DNA from 2 places in the Cobetia sp. SIMBA_158 genome. Region 2 is predicted to be linked to the other one. Evidence: riboswitches for the same ligand, from Rfam matches in the RefSeq annotation. Region 2 holds a riboswitch; the other holds the start of a gene.

Region 1 (8,464 bases), on a different contig from region 2:
TCGCCACGGCGATGTTCAGCAACTTCCTGGTGATTCCCAACCTGGCAAGCTATCTGCTGTTCAATCTGGGCCTGCCGCGCGAGGATCTCGGTGGGCTCTACATGATCGGTGGCGGGCTGTCGCTGGTCGGCATGCAGCTGACGGGACGGCTGTGTGATCGCTATGGCTGTGTCTGGCCGGGCACCATCACCTGCCTGATGACGGCGCTGGTCGGCTGGGCCTTCCTGCTGCATTCGCCGGGGCCGTCGCTGATCTGGATCGGCTTCGGCGCCTACATGCTGTTCTCGTCGGCGCGGCGTGTGACCCAGAATACGCTCAACAGCTTCATTCCCGCCGACCACGAGCGAGCGGCCTTCACCAGCACCCAGAGTGCCGTGCAGCATCTGAGCTCCGCCGCCGGCAGCTATGTGGGCGCCGGACTGTTGGTCAGCACCCCGAGCGGCGCGTTGGAAGGCATGCCGTTGCTGGTCGCGGTGCTGATGGTCGCGCTGGTGATTCAGCCGCTGCAGATCCTGTGGCTGTCGCGTCGCCTGGCACGCCGCTAGCGCTTGTGGAATAGGCACAAGACGGCGAGAGCGAGCCGCTCCTGAACCCAAAACGCCCTGTCGGAATCTCCGGCAGGGCGTTTTGCATGGGGCGCGCAAGCGCTCAGCGTTTCAAGAGCTCTGGGCGCTCAACGCCTCAGGGCGCGTTGACGTCGACGGCCAGATGGCTCAGCGACTGGCGCTTCTTGATCATGCCGCGTTCGAACAGGAAGTCCTCGAAGTCACGATAGCGGCCTGCATCCAGCGCGGCAGGACGCAGCGCGAAGCGCGGCAGGGTGGCGTACCAGGCTTCCTTGTTGAGCTCGGTATCCAGTGCCGGGTCGGAGTCGCGGAACATCTCCCAGCCCTGGTCAGGATGGTTGATGATCCAGGCGGTGGCTTCGCCGACGGCGGCGAGGAAGCCTGCGTACTGTGCCTGCTTGCGCTCGTAGCTGTCGCTGTTGGCGACGAAGATCAGCTCGTCATAGGTCGGCACGCCTTCTTCCTCGATGTAGAAGGCGCGGCCCTTGACGCCTTCCTGGGCCATCTGGGCCAGCTCGAAGTTGCGGAAGGCGCCGGTGACGGCATCGACCTTGCGCGTCAGCAGTGACGGCGTCAGCGAGAAGTTGACGTTGATCAGCGTGATGTCATCCAGCGTCAGGCCGCTGTGCTGCAGCATGGTGGAGAGCAGCACTTCCTCGACACCGCCCACCGAGTAGCCGACCCGCTTGCCCTTGAGGTCGGCGACCGACTGGATGTCGCTATCGGCGCGCACCACCACCACATTCAGCGGCGTGGCGACCAGGGTGCCGATACGCACCAGCGGCAGGCCCTGATCGATCTGCAGGTGCAGCTGCGGCTGATAGCTGATGGCGATGTCGACGCGCTCGGCGGCGGCCAGCTTGGGCGGCACGCTCGGATCGGCGGGGGCGATCAGCTCGACATCAAGGCCGTGCTTCTTGAACAGACCCAGCTCCTGCGCCAGCACCAGCGGGGCGTGGCCGGGGTTGGTGTACCAGTCGAGCATGACCTTGAACTGCGTCAGCGGCTGCTCGGCGGTGGCGGCGTCCTTGGTAGCGTCATTGGCGGCGCCCTTCGAGTCACCATCAGCGTTCTGTTCGTCGCTGGCGGCTGGCGGGGCATCCGCGGCCGGTTCAGCACCGTTCTTGGCCTGCTCAGCGGCGCCGGCGGTCGCTTCCACGGCTTCCTGGCTTGCCACCGGCGCCGAGGCGGCCGAGTCGGCCGAGTCGCCGTTCACTCCGACCTCGGCCTGTTGAGCGACGATTTCCGGGGCTGACTGGGTGCTGGTGGCGGGTTCTGCGTCGGCGGCGTGGGCCGACATGGCGGTGGCTGGCAGGCTGCTCAGGCACAGCGTGGTCAGCAGGGTGGCGAAGGCGGTGGACAGCAGCGAGGCACGCGGTGAACGTGTCGGCTGCGCTTTGCGCCGTGGCGCCGATGACGAAAGAGACATGGCGGAGTTCCTTGTGATCACAGGGTAGTGGTGCTGCCGTTCGTGGGCGGCAGTCGTCAGGCTCATGCAATTTGTGTCGAGCGTCGTTGCGTCTTTCGGTTACGCGATCTTGCGGTCTTGCGGTAGTTACTCGAAGCCCAGGCGTGTCAGCTCAGATGTGTCAGCCGGTCGCGATGCCAAGGCATCAGGACGCGCAGCAGCGCATCCAGCGAGAAATAGAGCAGCAGGGAGAAGGCGACCAGCACCAGCAGGGCGGCGAACATCAGATCGATCTCCATGCGCGCGTTGGCGTTGAGCATCAGATAGCCCAGCCCCTGACTGGCACCGGCCCATTCCCCGATGACGGCGCCGATGGGGGCAGCGGTCGCGGCCATGCGTATGCCGGAGGCCAGTGCCGGCAGCGCGGCGGGCAGCTGGATGTGGATCAGTCGGCGCCATGGGCTGGCACCCAGGGTATGGGCAAGATCCAGCCAGCCCTGCTGGGTCTGACGCAGGCCGTCGTAGCCGGTAGAGGCGACCGGGAAGTAGATGATCAGTGTCGCCATCACCACCTTGGACAGCATGTCATAGCCGAGCCACAGCACCAGCAGCGGCGCGATCGCGAACAGCGGTATCACCTGGCTGATCAGCAGCATCGGCAGCAGGGTGCGGCGCAGGCGGGGAATGAAGGCCAACGCCAGCGCGGTGGCAAGGCCGAGCAGAATGCCCAGCACCAGCCCGGCCAGTATCTCGCTGATGGTGACGCCAGCGTGATGGGCCAGCAACGGCGCCTTCTGGATCAGCACCTCGAGCACGGCCTGCGGCGTGGGCAGAATGTAGGGCGGTACGGCGGTAACGGCAATGATCAGCTGCCAAAGCCCCAGCAGGAGCAGCGCGCTGATGACGAGGTGACGCATGGCGTGCAGACGTTTCATGCGGCCTCCTCGCTATCACGCAGGCGGGCTATCAGTTGCGCCTGCGCCGGTGGCAGGGCCGGGTCATCCAGCGGCACCGGGCGTGCGGCGCCAAGCCCTGGCAGGCGTTCCAGCTCGGCGCCGTGGCCCGGGAGGCTCGAGGGGCGCAGCACCAGCAGCTGATCGGCGAGGCGCAATGCCTCAAGCGGATCATGGGTCACCATCAGGACGGTGCGGCCCTTGAGCAGGCGGCTGGCCAGATCATGCAGCTCCAGACGGGTGATGGCATCCACCGCCGAGAACGGCTCGTCCATCATCACGACCGGCGCCTGCTGGTAGAGCGTGCGGGCGAGGGCGACGCGCTGGCGCTGACCGCCGGAGAGGGCGTCCGGCCAGGCCTGCTCACGGCCCTCAAGCCCGACCGCGGCCAGCAGTTCATGAGCGAGTTCGCGATTGCGCGGCCGCCGGCGCAGGTCATCGCCCAGCCACAGGTTGTCGATGACGCGCCGCCACGGCAGCAGCAGGTCCTGCTGCGCCATCCAGGCCACGCGGTCGGTCAGCGGCTGACCGTCATCGGTGACGAGGTCGAGCTGGTGGAGGTCTGACATTTCCAGACCGGCCAGCAGGCGCAGCAGCGAACTCTTGCCGCAGCCGGAGCGCCCCAGCAGTGCCGTCCAGCTACCGGCCTCCAGACGCGCGGAAATATCGCGGAACAGCGTGTGGCCGGCGTAATCGATTCGTGCGTTGTTGAGGGTGAGTCCCAGCGACACAGGCAATTCCGTGGTCAGGCGGCGTGCCGGCAGGAGGAAGCAGGTGACGCGCCATGCAGGGCACGCGTCGGGGATTCCCTCCGCCGGTATCAACCGGATCAGGTTCCAGGGGTTGTCGCGCGACGTATCGCTGCGGCTCTCAGCCCATCCTCGGGCACCCCCATCCAGGCCGACAGTGTAACGTCACTGTCTTGCCGGTGTCTTGTCCGACGCGGGTCAGGGGGCGGGTCAGGTGGGCAGAGCAGAGGTGGCGTGCGAAACGGACTATGCCGATGTGCCACGCCTTGGGTATGCTGAGGATTACTGTAACAAGACGTGTAGCCCAAGGAGATCATCATGCCCGACACACCGGATCTCTCGACCTGTTCCAGTTATCCCGTTCCCCCACGGCGGCCGAGCACGGCTGAGGCCATGGGCGAGCCGCGCCCCGTGCCCAGGGGCTGGCCCGAGGAGTCACTGACCCGCCGGCTCTCGACCTATCTGGGTCAACCGCTCGAGCCGTTGGCACTCGCCTGGCCGGATAGCGCCAACTGGCTATGGCGCCAGCGTGGCGGCACGCCCGGCCTCATCAAGCTGGCGCGCACCGGCCCAGACCATGACCCCTTCTGGCGCGCCATGCGCGGGGTCTTCGGCGCCGATCGCTGGGCGACGCCGGAGGGGCTGACGCGACTGGCGGGCGCCTTGCCCGCGCGTCTGCCGATTCCGCCACTGCCCCTGACCTTTCTCGGGCGCCTCGATGGCGCGCCCATCTGGCACCTGCCGTGGTCCAGCGGGCAGCCGAGTGATCTCAGCATCACCTTCTGTGAGCTGCTGGGCGACCAGCTCGGTCGCCTGCATCAGGATACGGTGTCGGGCTTCGGTCAGCCGCTGGCGCAGCCGATGCCGCTATTGCACTGGAATACCCGCGTCACGCGCTTTCTCGCCCATCACCCGCGTCGCGCGGAGCTTGGCGCGCTGCTCAAGCGCACCTTCCCGGCACCGACTCGCGCGGTGTGGTGTCTGCCGGACATGCGCGCCGATCAATATCTGTGCGCCGCCACTGGCTGGGTATGGAGCGATTGGGAAGCGCTGGTGTGGGCACCGATCGAGTTCGACTGGGCGCTGGTGGAGTTGCTGCTGGAAACGCCGGAGCAGCGTCAGGCCTTCATGAAGGGCTATTCGCGCCATGGGCGCATGATCGATCTCGATGGCCAGCGTGAGCTGTGTCGTGCGCTGCTGTGGGCGATGGAGGCCTTCGGTCCGCGGTCCTATGCTGAGCTTGCGGCAGCCCCAGCCTGGGTCTCGCCGCGCAGCCTGGCGTGAAATCCGCGTGCTGCACGCTGCAAGTACATGAAAGGTGTGAAATTTCTCTGCAGCCCCATCGCTGACATGGAATACTGTGGGTGAGTCGTCGTGGACGTCACTCGAGATCTGATGTAGGGCTTGGCGGGGGAGCACTCGTGGTAGAGAACCTGAATTATTATTTCTTGCTGGCAGGCACGCTGATCGCCTTGAGCGTGTTGGCCAGCCGCGTCTCGGCGCGTCTTGGCATGCCGCTGCTACTGCTGTTCCTCGGCCTTGGCATGCTGGCGGGTGAAGATGGCGTGCTGGGCATCCAGTTCGACGATGCCTCATCCGCTTACATGATCGGCAACCTGGCGCTGGCGCTCATCCTGCTCGACGGCGGCCTGCGCACGCGGCTGTCCACGTTTCGTGCCGGCCTGAAACCGGCACTGGTGCTGGCCACCGTCGGGGTCTTCATGACCAGCGGCCTGGTGGGCCTTCTGGCCATGTGGCTGTTTGACCTCACCCTGATCGAAGGCCTGCTGGTCGGGGCCATCGTCGGCTCCACCGATGCCGCGGCGGTCTTCTCGCTGCTGGGCGGCCAGGGTGTCCACCTCAATGAGCGTGTCGGTGCGACGCTGGAAATCGAGTCTGGCACCAACGACCCGATGGCGATCTTCCTGACCATCACGCTGGCCGAGATCCTGACCGGTCAGCTCTCCGGCGTCGCGTCGGGCATCATGAGCTTCCTGCTGCAGTTCGGTGTCGGCGCCGCCATGGGGATCGCCGGTGGCTGGCTGATCGCCCGTCTGATGCGCTATCTGGACCTCGCGCCCGGCCTCTATTCGCTGCTGGCGCTGGCGCTGGGCCTGAGCCTGTTTGCCACCACCAACGAGATGGGCGGCAGCGGTTTCCTCGCCATCTATCTGTGCGGTCTGATGATCGGCAATCACCCCGGCCGGCATCTGGAGCACATCCTGCCGGTGCATGATGGCCTGGCGCACCTCTCGCAGATCGTGCTGTTCCTGATGCTGGGCCTTCTGGTCTCGCCCTCGACCATGCTGCAGTTCGCGCTGCCGGCCGCCATCCTCAGCGTGGCGCTGATTCTGGTGGTGCGCCCGCTGGCGGTCATCCTGTGTCTCAAGCCGTTCTTCCGCTTCCGCTGGCGTGAGTTGTGGTTCATCAGCTGGGTCGGGTTGCGAGGGGCGGTGCCGATCGTGCTGGCGATCTTCCCGGTGATCACCGGGGTCGAGAATGCCGGTCTCTACTTCAATGTCGCCTTCTTCGTGGTCATCATCTCGCTGCTGGTGCAGGGCTCGTCGCTGGCGCCGATGGCCCGCAAGCTGCGGGTGGTGGTGCCGCCGGGCGCACAGCCCAGTCGCCGCAACCTGCTCGGTATCATGCCGGTCAATGACTACGAGATGCTGGTCTATCGCGTCGACAACACGGCGCTGGAAGGCGTGGCGCTGCGCATGCTGCGCTTCCCGTCGGGGGCCAAGGTCGGGGCGCTGTTCCGCAACAAGGTGTTGATCCACCCCAAGGGCAGCACCTGTCTGCATCAGCAGGATGTGCTGTGCGTGGTGGGGCGCTCGTGTGATGTGCCGAGCCTCAATCGCATGTTCAATGGCGAGAGTCTGCAGCACGAGCAACGTGCCTTCTTCGGGACCTTCACGCTGGAAGGCGATGCCAACATGCAGGATATCGCCGATGTCTACGGCTTGACGCTCTCCCAGGGCGAGCACCACCTGACCATCGCCGAATTCATTACCCGGCGAGTCGGCGGGGTGCCGGTGGTCGGCGACGATGTCGACTGGCATGGCATCCACTGGGTGGTGAACGAGGTGGAAGGCAATCGCATCACCAAGGTCGGCCTGCGACTGCACTGAGCCTGAATCTGTGTCAGGACCTGCGCCTACGCTTCACACACTACGACGCCCCCATTGCACTGCGTGTAATGGGGGCGTCGTGTTTGGACTCATCAATATCGTATTCTGTTGATGTCAGGCCAATTTGTCCGTGACAGCGCCTGGCCACCGATTGTGGCCAGCGACAAGGAGGTGACTACATGGCCAGCCCACATCCTCATCTCGCGGGCTTTCTGCGACGATTCGAGCAATTCCCGCCCGGACTCACGGCGGATGAGAAGACCTTTCATGCCACCTTCAACGTGGTCTACGTGCTGGCGGTCAGCTGCCATCTGCTCTACGCCATCCTGCTGTTATGGCTGGGCGAGATGGGCATTCTGGCGCTGAATCTGGCGATGCTGATCGTCGATCTGGTCTGCCTGCAGCTGCACCGTGCTCGCCGTGAAGCCCTGGCGGCCACGCTGATGGCGCTGGGCACCTGCGCGCAGATCAGTTTCTCGTTGCGCTATTTCGGCTCGGAGGCCGGGTTCGACTACTTCTACTTCGGCGCCTTGCTGTGCATCTACTCGATCCGCATGTCGTTCATGCGGCGCGTTCTTCTGTGCGCCGCCTGCCTGAGCATGCCGCTGCTGGCCTACATCATCCTGATGCTGGAAGGGCCGACCAATCCGCTGCCCGCCGGCTGGATGCTGGCATTTCGCATCATCAATCTGGGCGTCTTGACCATCTTCTTCACGCTGGTGCTGGTGCAGATGGGCTGGTCGGTGGAGCGCCTGCAGCAGCGTTTCGAGACGGGAGGGCGCTTCGATGCGCTGACCGGCGCCCTGAGTCGCGCCGAGCTGGTCGACAGCGGGCGTGGCATGTTGATCAACAACGGGGCGCTGAGCGTGATGATGGTGGATGTCGACCATCTGGCGCTGATCAACGAGACCTGGGGTCGCCAGGCCGGCGATCAGGTGCTCAAGGAGCTGGTGCGGCGCATGCGCAGCATCCTGCGCGGGGAGGACCTGGTCGGGCGCTATGGCGGCGAGGAGTTCGTGCTGTTATGCCCGGGGCTGCATGGCGAGCGCGTCGATCAGGTGGCAGAGCGCCTGTGCAAGGGCGCCTCGGCATTGCCGTTTGTCATCAATGACGGCCTCAACAGTCTGGATGTCAATCTGTCGATCGGTGTCGCCCAGCGCCAGTCCGGCGACAAGGACCTGGAAGGCCTGATCGCCAAGGCTGACGTCAATCTGTTCCGCGCCAAGCAGGACGGCGGCAATGGCTTCGTCAGTGACACCCAGCTGGGCCCCGTGGGTGGGCCGGGCATCGCCGCCATCAATTGAGCGCAATTCACTGCGCGCAGAGTTTTGTGCACAGAGGTTTGCGCATAGAGATTTGCGAACAAAGCTTGGTATACAACCCAGCACGCCCCCGGAGAATGACATTCCTGTCTCCGGGGGCGTGCGTGTGTCAGGGCGTTATCAGGTCTGCGCGAGGGGGGCATCAGGCTTGCCCTGAGAGGTGTCAGCGGCGGTTGGGCTGGCGACGACGGCTCTTGCTTGCGGACTTGGGGGCGTAGTCGCTGTTCGAGGCCGGTACCGCGAGCTTGGGCGCAAAGCCTTCCACGACTTCGCGTGTCACGAAATAGCCCAGATGCTGCTCGATGGCGCACAAGTTGCGGAAGTCATCACGCGAG
Region 2 (8,464 bases):
CGTGCTGAGCACTGAACCGGGCCGGGCACGCCAGATGAATGCCGGAGCCGCGCGTGCACGCGGAGAATGGCTGCTGTTTCTGCATGCCGATACCGACTTGCCCGACAATGCGCTGGCATTGCTCAAGGAGGCCGTCACGACGCATCGCCGCAGCGACTGGGGCCGCTTCGATGTCAGCATCAAGGGCGAGTCGCCGTGGTTACCGATGATCGCCGCCATGATGAATCTGCGCTCGCGGCTGACCAGCATCAGCACGGGCGACCAGACCCAGTTCGTGCAGCGTTCGACCTTCGAGGCCATCGGCGGCTTTGCCGACATGCCACTGATGGAAGATATCTGGCTGAGTGCCCAGCTCAAGCATCTGACCCCGCCAATGAACCTGACGGCGCGTGTCACGACCAGCGGTCGACGCTGGGAGACCCACGGCGTCTGGCGCACCATCGTCAAGATGTGGGGACTGCGGCTGGCGGCCTGGTGTGGCGTCTCCCCTGCACGCCTGGCACGCCTTTACGGCTATCGCGCCGCGGCGCAGGCCTGTGAGCAGCGCGGCATGCCCCATGCGTGATACGGCGTTGCCTACCTTGCCCACAGCTGATGCCGCGTCAGAGGTGCGCCCGACTCTCATCATCTTCGGTCGCCTGCCCATCGCCGGCCACTGCAAGACACGCCTGATTCCCGCACTCGGCCCCGAGGGCGCAGCTCGACTCTATGAGCGGATGCTGAGCCATATCGTTGACCACGCCTGCGCCGCGCGCCTCGGCAAGGTCGTGGTGATGCTGACGCCCTCTGCCGAGCCGTCGAGTCAGCCCCCTGAACAGACCGCCCTGCGAGCAGCACTGGAAGCCGGGCTGCGAAGCGTTGTCGATGCCTCTGCCGACCTCACCTTCGAGACACAGCCGCAGGGGGAGCTCGGTGAGCGAATGTCTCGGGCCATGGCCCGACATCTGCCCGAGGGGCCGGTGTTGCTGATGGGCTCCGACCTGCCGGCGCTGGACAGCCAGCGCCTGCGCGAGGCAGTCCACAGACTGCGCACTCACGACGCGGTGCTACAGCCCACCGACGATGGCGGCTATGGCTTGATCGGCCTCAAGGCGCCCTGCCCGCAAGCCTTCCTGCTGCCCCGCTGGAGTCATGCCCATGTCTGCCGGGATACCCTGGCGCTGCTGGCACAGGCCGGGAGAACGGCCGCTTGCCTGCCGATCAGCTGGGATGTCGATGAGCCACGTGACCTTGCGCGACTGTCGCGCCACCTGCCGGCACTCATGGCCGACCTTGCCGCTTGAGGCTTTCATGAACCCGCTTGAGGCTCTTCACACCTTCGGCATGCCTCCCAAAGTCGTATGCATTTTTGCTCACACTGCCCTTCTTCTGCGCCGCAGGGCTGTTACACTCGCTGCATCGTGACTCATATGTCACAGCTTGACGGGGTGCCGGTAAGACCGGCTGAGATGTCATGCGCAGGCAATGTCCTTGCGTGAATGACGATCCCGCCGAACCTGATCCGGCTAGTACCGGCGTAGGGATCAAGCGCGAAGCGATGCCACTCGATATCGTCACCACTTTCTCACGGTGACTGTCGGCACCTCCCCCGCTTTTCCCCTGCTCCTGTTCCGGTACTGGCCACGCTTGCGCCAGAGACCTGCCGCCCCATCACGGGTCGTCAGCACGCTCACCGAGGGATGCGTCATGCCTAGTTTCAACGACCTGACCAGTGCCTGCGCCGAGGAATGGCGTGACTATCTCGAGCACGACTTCGTTCGCCAGCTGGGCGAAGGTCATCTGCCGGAGGAGTCCTTCCGCCATTACCTGCAGCAGGACTACCTGTTCCTGATCCACTTCGCACGCGCCTGGGCGCTGGCCGCCTACAAGAGCCGCACCCTCGCGGAGCTGCGTCAGGCCACGGCCAGTCTCGACACCATCCTCAATACCGAGCTCGATCTGCATATCGGCTACTGCAGCGAGTGGGGCATCAGCGAGGATGACCTGAGCGAGCTGCCGGAATCCCGCGCCACCCTGGCCTATACCCGTTACGTGCTCGATTGCGGCCAACGCGGCGACCTGCTCGACCTGCACGTGGCGCTCGCGCCCTGCCTGATCGGCTACGGCGAGATCGCCGAGTGGCTGCTCGATCAGGACACCACCGAGATCGAGAACAACCCGTACGCGGACTGGATCGCGATGTACTCAAGCGATGACTTCAAGGAAGCCGTCGAAGCCGAGCGTGAATGGCTGGATGCGCGGCTCTCGGAGGTCTCGGAGCGTCGATTGGGTGAACTGGTCGATGTCTTCCGGGACGCCACGCGACTCGAGATCGACTTCTGGCAGATGGGCCTCGATCGCGCTTGAGTCATGACAGACTGACGTCCCGGCACTCGCCATGAGCCGCTCGGGATGACGCCATCCCCATGGATGGCACGACTGACAGGCCAACAGAGCCTGGATGCGAGAATGCTCCCCGTGGCAAGCCTGACGCTTCGGGCAACACCCTCTCGCATTGAAATCTGCACACGCTTGACGGGGTGCCGGTGGAACCGGCTGAGATCCTGCATGCATGCTTCGCCGCCCTGACGCGCGAGCTTGCCAGCAAGGGGTCCCGTGGAACCTGAACCGGTTAGGACCGGCGTAGGAATCAAGCTGATGGCCAGCCGCTACGCGCGGCCGCCTCGCTCCCGGGCCACCTGCTGGCAAGGAGTCGGCGACGACCATCCTCTCCCTGCGCACGGTCTTCCCATGATGACGTCAGCCGTGACGTCGCCCTTTGAGGAGACCTGCATGAGCACTGCCCCGACGACACAAGACCCGCAAGCCACCAACGCCGCCGAGTCACCGCTCGCCTCGCAGCCTGATGCTGCCCCCAAGGCACGCGCGCGTGCCGGTCGCAAGGATGGCAGCCGCCACCTCGCCAGCGAAGCACAAGTCGACGCCGCCGCCATCGCGCCGCTCAGCGGCTCGCGCAAGATCTATATCGAAGGCTCCCGTCCGGACATCCGCGTGCCCATGCGCGAGATCGGCTGCTCGCCGACCCAGACCTCCAGCGGCTTGGAAGAGAACCCGCCGATCGTCGTCTACGATACCTCCGGCCCCTACACCGATCCGGCGGTCGAGATCGACATCCGCCGGGGTCTGGCGCCGCTGCGCGAGAAGTGGATCGAGGAACGCGGTGATACCGAACAGCTCAATCAGCTGAGCAGTGAATATGGCCGCGTGCGCCAGGCCGACCTGCGCCTGTCGTCACTGCGCTTCGAGCTGGACCACCGCCCGCGTCGCGCCCTGCCGGGCAAGAATGTCACCCAGCTGCACTACGCGCGTCAGGGCATCATCACCCCCGAGATGGAATACATCGCGATTCGCGAGAACCAGCGTCGTATCGCGCTGCGTGAGGAATATCAGGGCAGCGAATCCGTCGAGAGCATTCTGGGCCACCAGCACCCGGGCCACAGCTTCGGCGCCAACCTGCCCGACGAGATCACCGCCGAATTCGTGCGTGAGGAAGTCGCCCGCGGCCGCGCCATCATTCCCGCCAATATCAATCACCCGGAAAGCGAGCCGATGATCATCGGCCGCAACTTCCTGGTGAAGGTCAACGGCAACCTGGGCAACTCGGCGGTCACCTCCTCCATCGAGGAAGAGGTCGACAAGATGACCTGGGCGATCCGCTGGGGTTCCGACACCGTGATGGATCTCTCGACCGGCGCCAACATCCACGAGACCCGTGAATGGATTCTGCGCAATTCTCCCGTGCCCATCGGCACGGTGCCGATCTATCAGGCGCTGGAGAAGGTCGATGGCGTGGCCGAGAACCTCGACTGGGAGATCTTCCGCGACACGCTGATCGAGCAGGCCGAGCAAGGCGTCGACTACTTCACCATCCACGCCGGCGTCCTGCTGCGCTATGTGCCGCTGACCGCCAGCCGCGTGACCGGCATCGTCTCGCGCGGCGGCTCGATCATGGCCAAGTGGTGTCTGGCGCATCACGAGGAAAGCTTCCTCTATCGCCACTTCGAGGACATCTGCGAGATCTGCAAGGCCTACGACATCAGTCTGTCACTGGGCGATGGCCTGCGCCCGGGCTCGGTGGCCGATGCCAATGACGCCGCCCAGTTCGGTGAGCTCGAGACGCTCGGCGAGTTGACGAAGATCGCCTGGCAGCACGATGTCCAGGTCATGATCGAGGGCCCGGGTCACGTGCCGATGCACCTGATCAAGGAGAACATGGACAAGCAGCTCAGCGAGTGTGACGAGGCGCCCTTCTACACCCTCGGCCCGCTGACCACCGACATCGCCCCGGGCTACGACCACATCACCTCCGGCATCGGGGCCGCGATGATCGGCTGGTTCGGCTGCGCCATGCTCTGCTACGTGACCCCCAAGGAGCACCTGGGCCTGCCCAACAAGGACGACGTCAAGACCGGTATCATCACCTACAAGATCGCCGCGCATGCCGCCGATCTGGCCAAGGGCCACCCGGGCGCGCAACGCCGTGACAATGCGCTCTCCAAGGCACGCTTCGAGTTCCGCTGGGAAGACCAGTTCAATCTGGGCCTGGACCCGGACACCGCGCGCAGCTTCCACGACGAGACGCTGCCCAAGGACTCGGCCAAGGTCGCCCACTTCTGCTCCATGTGCGGGCCGAAGTTCTGCTCGATGAAGATCACCCAGGAAGTGCGTGATTACGCCAATGAGCATGGCCTGACCGGCGATGCCGACAGCGTGATGACCGGCATGCAGGAGCAGGCCGACAAGTTCAAGCGTGAAGGCAGCCAGCTCTATCAGGAGGTCTAGCCAAGCGCCTGACGTACAGGAAGGCTGACTTTCCGAGCGACACAAAAAACGCCCCGACCAGTGATGGTCGGGGCGTTTTCGTCACATCCTGCCAGGGGCTCATGACATCTCATGAGCGTGACAGAAGGCTCACGTGCGGCTGGTGACTTCCAGCAGGTGATAACCGAACTGGGTCTTCACCGGGCCCTGCACCGTGTTGATCGGGGCGCTGAACACGACTTCGTCGAATTCCTTGACCATCATGCCCGGGCCGAAGGCGCCCAGGTCGCCGCCACTGCGGCCGGACGGGCAGGAGGAGTGCTCGCGAGCGGCATCAGCGAAATCGCGGCCGTTCTCGATTTCGGTCTTGAGAGCTGCACACTGTTCTTCGCTGGAAACGAGAATATGACGCGCTGTGGCCTGTGCCATGTCTATCACCTGTCACTGATCGAATAAATGCTGCCGGCAATCACCAGCGGCGTGGCAGGTCATTGTGGCCCAAGGCAGCGCTCGCCGCTAGCGTCGCGCGCCTCCCCACCTGCTCAGCGATGCTCCAGACACGCGAACGCCCACCCGGAAGACCGAGTGGGCGTTGGGGACGCTCGCCTGAGAGCGTCGGCAGCAGTCGCTTACTTGGCGACTTTCTGCATGGCCTCGGAGGCGGACTTGGCGTTGCTTTCTGCCAGTTCCTGACCTTTCTTGGCGTATTCCTGGTTCAGCTCGACCACTTTCTGGGTGTCGTTCTGCAGCTTCTCGCCCAGAGTCTTGACGGTTTCCTGCTGCTCCTTGACGAAGTTCTTCAGACCTTCGCTGTCCTTGATCTCGAGCATGGAACGCGCCTGGGTCAGGGAAGCATCAGCATAGGACTTGGTCAGTTCCATCTGTGCGCCGATCAGCTTCTCGCTGTAATCGATGCTCAGGGCGCTGAACGCACGCAGCGGAGACAGGAACATATCGTCGAACTGCTGAGCGGACTTCTCGAAGTTGGCATTGAACATGTAGGCACCCTCCAGGGTATTGGCATCACGCTGAAATGAACCGGAGCGTTGCTCCGTTCGGTTATCAGGACTGAACCGGGCTGGTGCACCGTAGTGACCGAGCCATCATTATCAAGCCGTCACTATCAAGCCGTCGCGGTCAGATAGTGCTATCGACCAGGTTCCATCCTCGCTGCAACGCAGCATAAGACAGTCTTTGTTGCACTGCAACATCAAAAACATCGCAACGACTGGTCTGTACGCCATGGTTGATGCAGTTGCTTGATTGCACTGGAGAAAAACAATCAGAAGTCGAAAAGAAAATTGACGCCTTGGGGCCCCGTCACGCCCTGCACCACGCCCTGGAACGCCAGACTGGCCAAAGTGCTGGGCCAAAGTGCTGGGACATAGGGCTGAGAGGATAGAGGGCTAGGACAGAGGGCTGAGACAGAAGCCTGAAGCTGAAAGGCTGAACTTGAGGAGAGCGCCGTGCTGCTGCCTCACTGGCATGAGGCGTCGCGACAGCGTTTGCAGAGCAGGCGCCCGCCCAGCGTGCGTGCCTGATCTGCCTGGCGACAGAAGTCGACACTCTGGGTGGAAAGCCATCGCCGACAGCCCTGACAGCGCGGCAAGCCTTCCTCATCCTGCGACTGGGCGGAAGACGCGCCCTGATGATTGTCGGCCGCAGCACCCGGCTGCTCGCCTGCCGCCTGCGGGCTCGCGGGGTCTTCCTGGCTGCCCTGATCCGGGGCCTGGTGCTCGGGCTGCCAATGCGCGGCCTGCAGCCCTCGTCCCCCAAAACCGCACTGCCGTTTCAGGGCAGCCGTAGATGTCACGCCACGCTGGACCGCCAGCGTCGTGTCATCCGACGCCCCTTCCATGTCATCGGACTCTGCCGCCATGGCAGCGCTATCGCCTGAGGCCCGCGCCAGTTCTTCAGGCGATAGCGGCGGTTGCCATAGATAGGCCAGCGGGGATACCTGAGTGGCAGCGTCGCCATCCGTCGCGCGCGTGCCAGCGGCCAGGCCCAGCTCCGCCACCCAATCCGTATTGGGGGCCACATGCTGGGTCGCGATGGCGCGCCCCAGCTGGCGCAGGCGGCGCTGATCGAGGCGGTGGGTAAAACTGCGCAGCCGTGTCACGTATGCGGTCTTGCCGCTCACCTGCAGGCACTGACGCTTGAGGTGCGCGAAGGACAGCAGCGCACGACTGTCCACGATATCTTCCGGCGGCCGACTGACCTGAGCCGCATCGGCCACCACGATGCGATAGCGCAATTGTGGCTGCAGGGTCATCCCCAGGCGCACAGGCAACAACGAGGAGGCCTCCAGCCATTGCACGATGGTGCGGCTACGCTCAGGGATCGTCTGCAAGGGACACGGCGTCACGGCATGTGCCATGACGCCATCTTCGCCTGAGGGTGTCTCGCCACCCTCAGAGACTCGTCCGCTATGGGCCAACAGCTCACCGAAGGGAGTGATCGAGAGCGTCAGATCAAAACAGGAGGCATCCAGCACCCAGACCTGCATGAGGCTGTTGATCAGCAGGTGATCGATCTCGATCACGCCCTCTGCCTGCGCCAGCCGCACATCATGCAGCACCACCCAATCATCCCGCGTCCCCAACAAGGCATCCAGCTGGCTTGCCAGCGCACGGCGACGCGCCTGACGGGCACGTATCGCACGCAGGGCCTCCAGCACCTTGTGGCGCTCGGGCGCGGCAAGCGCAGCATCCTGCGCCAGCACCTCGAGCACCAGCAGGTCATATTCCCGTGAATCGCAGTCCTTGATCAGCATGGGCGCCTCTGGATTAGAGCATTCATATATAACTCAGTGTAGTGCTCTATTCGCAATCTTTCTTGCCTCTGACTCCGCGGGAGAATCCGCCAGCGGATAGCGGATTGCAGTGACGAAGTCTGAGGGTCATCACTCCTGCGCTGGCTGGGGCGCGGCCTCCCGGTAAGGCAGCATTGCCGTCACCTGCTGACGCGCCTTGCTGAGCCAGCGCGCCTCCTCCTCGACCGCCTCTGCCACCGCCTCCTGAAGCCCGGGATGCATCAGCCAATGCAGCGACCCGGTGGCATACGCCGCGAAACCGCGGCTGATCTTGTGCTCACCCTGAGTGCCGGGATCGAAGCGCTTGAGCCCTCGCTGCAGGCAGAATTCAAGCCCCTGGTAATAGCAGACCTCGAAGTGCAGGCAATCGGCATGCACTTCGCTGCCCCACCAACGACCATACAGGCAATCACTGCCGATCAGACACAAGGCTGCCGCCACCGGCGCGCCCTGCTCATCACGCGCCTGCACCAGCAGCAACCGCTCGGGCATGCTGCGCCTGAGCTGCTGGAAGAAATCGAGCGGCAGATAAGGGCGCTGGCCGCGCTCGAGATAGGTCATGCAGTAGCAGCGGTAGAAGGCCTCGATGTCGTCAGGGCCGATCTGCGCCCCCTCGAGCTTGGCCAGCGTGAAGCCTTGCTCGGCGACCTTGCGCCGCTCGCGACGGATCTCCTTGCGCCGTTTGGAGCGCAGACTCTCAAGCCAGGTGGCAAAGTCCGGCTCGCCGCGTGACTGCCAGTGATATTGCATCCCGGGACGCGAAATCAGCTCCGGAATCGCCGCCTGCCAGTCTTGCCGCTCCTCTGCCGAGACAAACAGCAGATGAAACCCGCTGTGCTCATAACGACGCAGCGCGCTACCCGGCTCAGCCGCGGGTGCGATGCCAGCCTT

Evidence for each region. Region 2 has a riboswitch for thiamine pyrophosphate ahead of tenA (thiaminase II). Riboswitches for the same ligand answer to the same signal wherever they lie in the genome.
Region 1: linked by a shared signal. The riboswitch ahead of R2R70_RS03625 (ABC transporter ATP-binding protein) and the one ahead of tenA (thiaminase II) in region 2 are both predicted to bind thiamine pyrophosphate.

Annotation. Positions count from the first base shown of each region.
Region 1 is NZ_JAWJYL010000001.1:793,539-802,002, forward strand. It holds gene R2R70_RS03610 (MFS transporter) at 1-545, shown strand, start outside; gene R2R70_RS03615 (ABC transporter substrate-binding protein) at 682-1,995, opposite strand; gene R2R70_RS03620 (ABC transporter permease) at 2,142-2,909, opposite strand; gene R2R70_RS03625 (ABC transporter ATP-binding protein) at 2,906-3,658, opposite strand; TPP riboswitch at 3,717-3,830, opposite strand; gene R2R70_RS03630 (hypothetical protein) at 3,995-4,960, shown strand; gene R2R70_RS03635 (potassium/proton antiporter) at 5,098-6,807, shown strand; gene R2R70_RS03640 (GGDEF domain-containing protein) at 6,987-8,111, shown strand; gene R2R70_RS03645 (DEAD/DEAH box helicase) at 8,293-8,464, opposite strand, start outside.
Region 2 is NZ_JAWJYL010000004.1:182,179-190,642, forward strand. It holds gene R2R70_RS08550 (TIGR04283 family arsenosugar biosynthesis glycosyltransferase) at 1-565, shown strand, start outside; gene R2R70_RS08555 (TIGR04282 family arsenosugar biosynthesis glycosyltransferase) at 582-1,283, shown strand; TPP riboswitch at 1,414-1,540, shown strand; gene tenA (thiaminase II) at 1,687-2,346, shown strand; TPP riboswitch at 2,506-2,646, shown strand; gene thiC (phosphomethylpyrimidine synthase ThiC) at 2,773-4,782, shown strand; gene R2R70_RS08570 (peptidylprolyl isomerase) at 4,912-5,190, opposite strand; gene R2R70_RS08575 (phasin family protein) at 5,391-5,759, opposite strand; gene R2R70_RS08580 (nuclease-related domain-containing protein) at 6,239-7,534, opposite strand; gene R2R70_RS08585 (GNAT family N-acetyltransferase) at 7,664-8,464, opposite strand, start outside.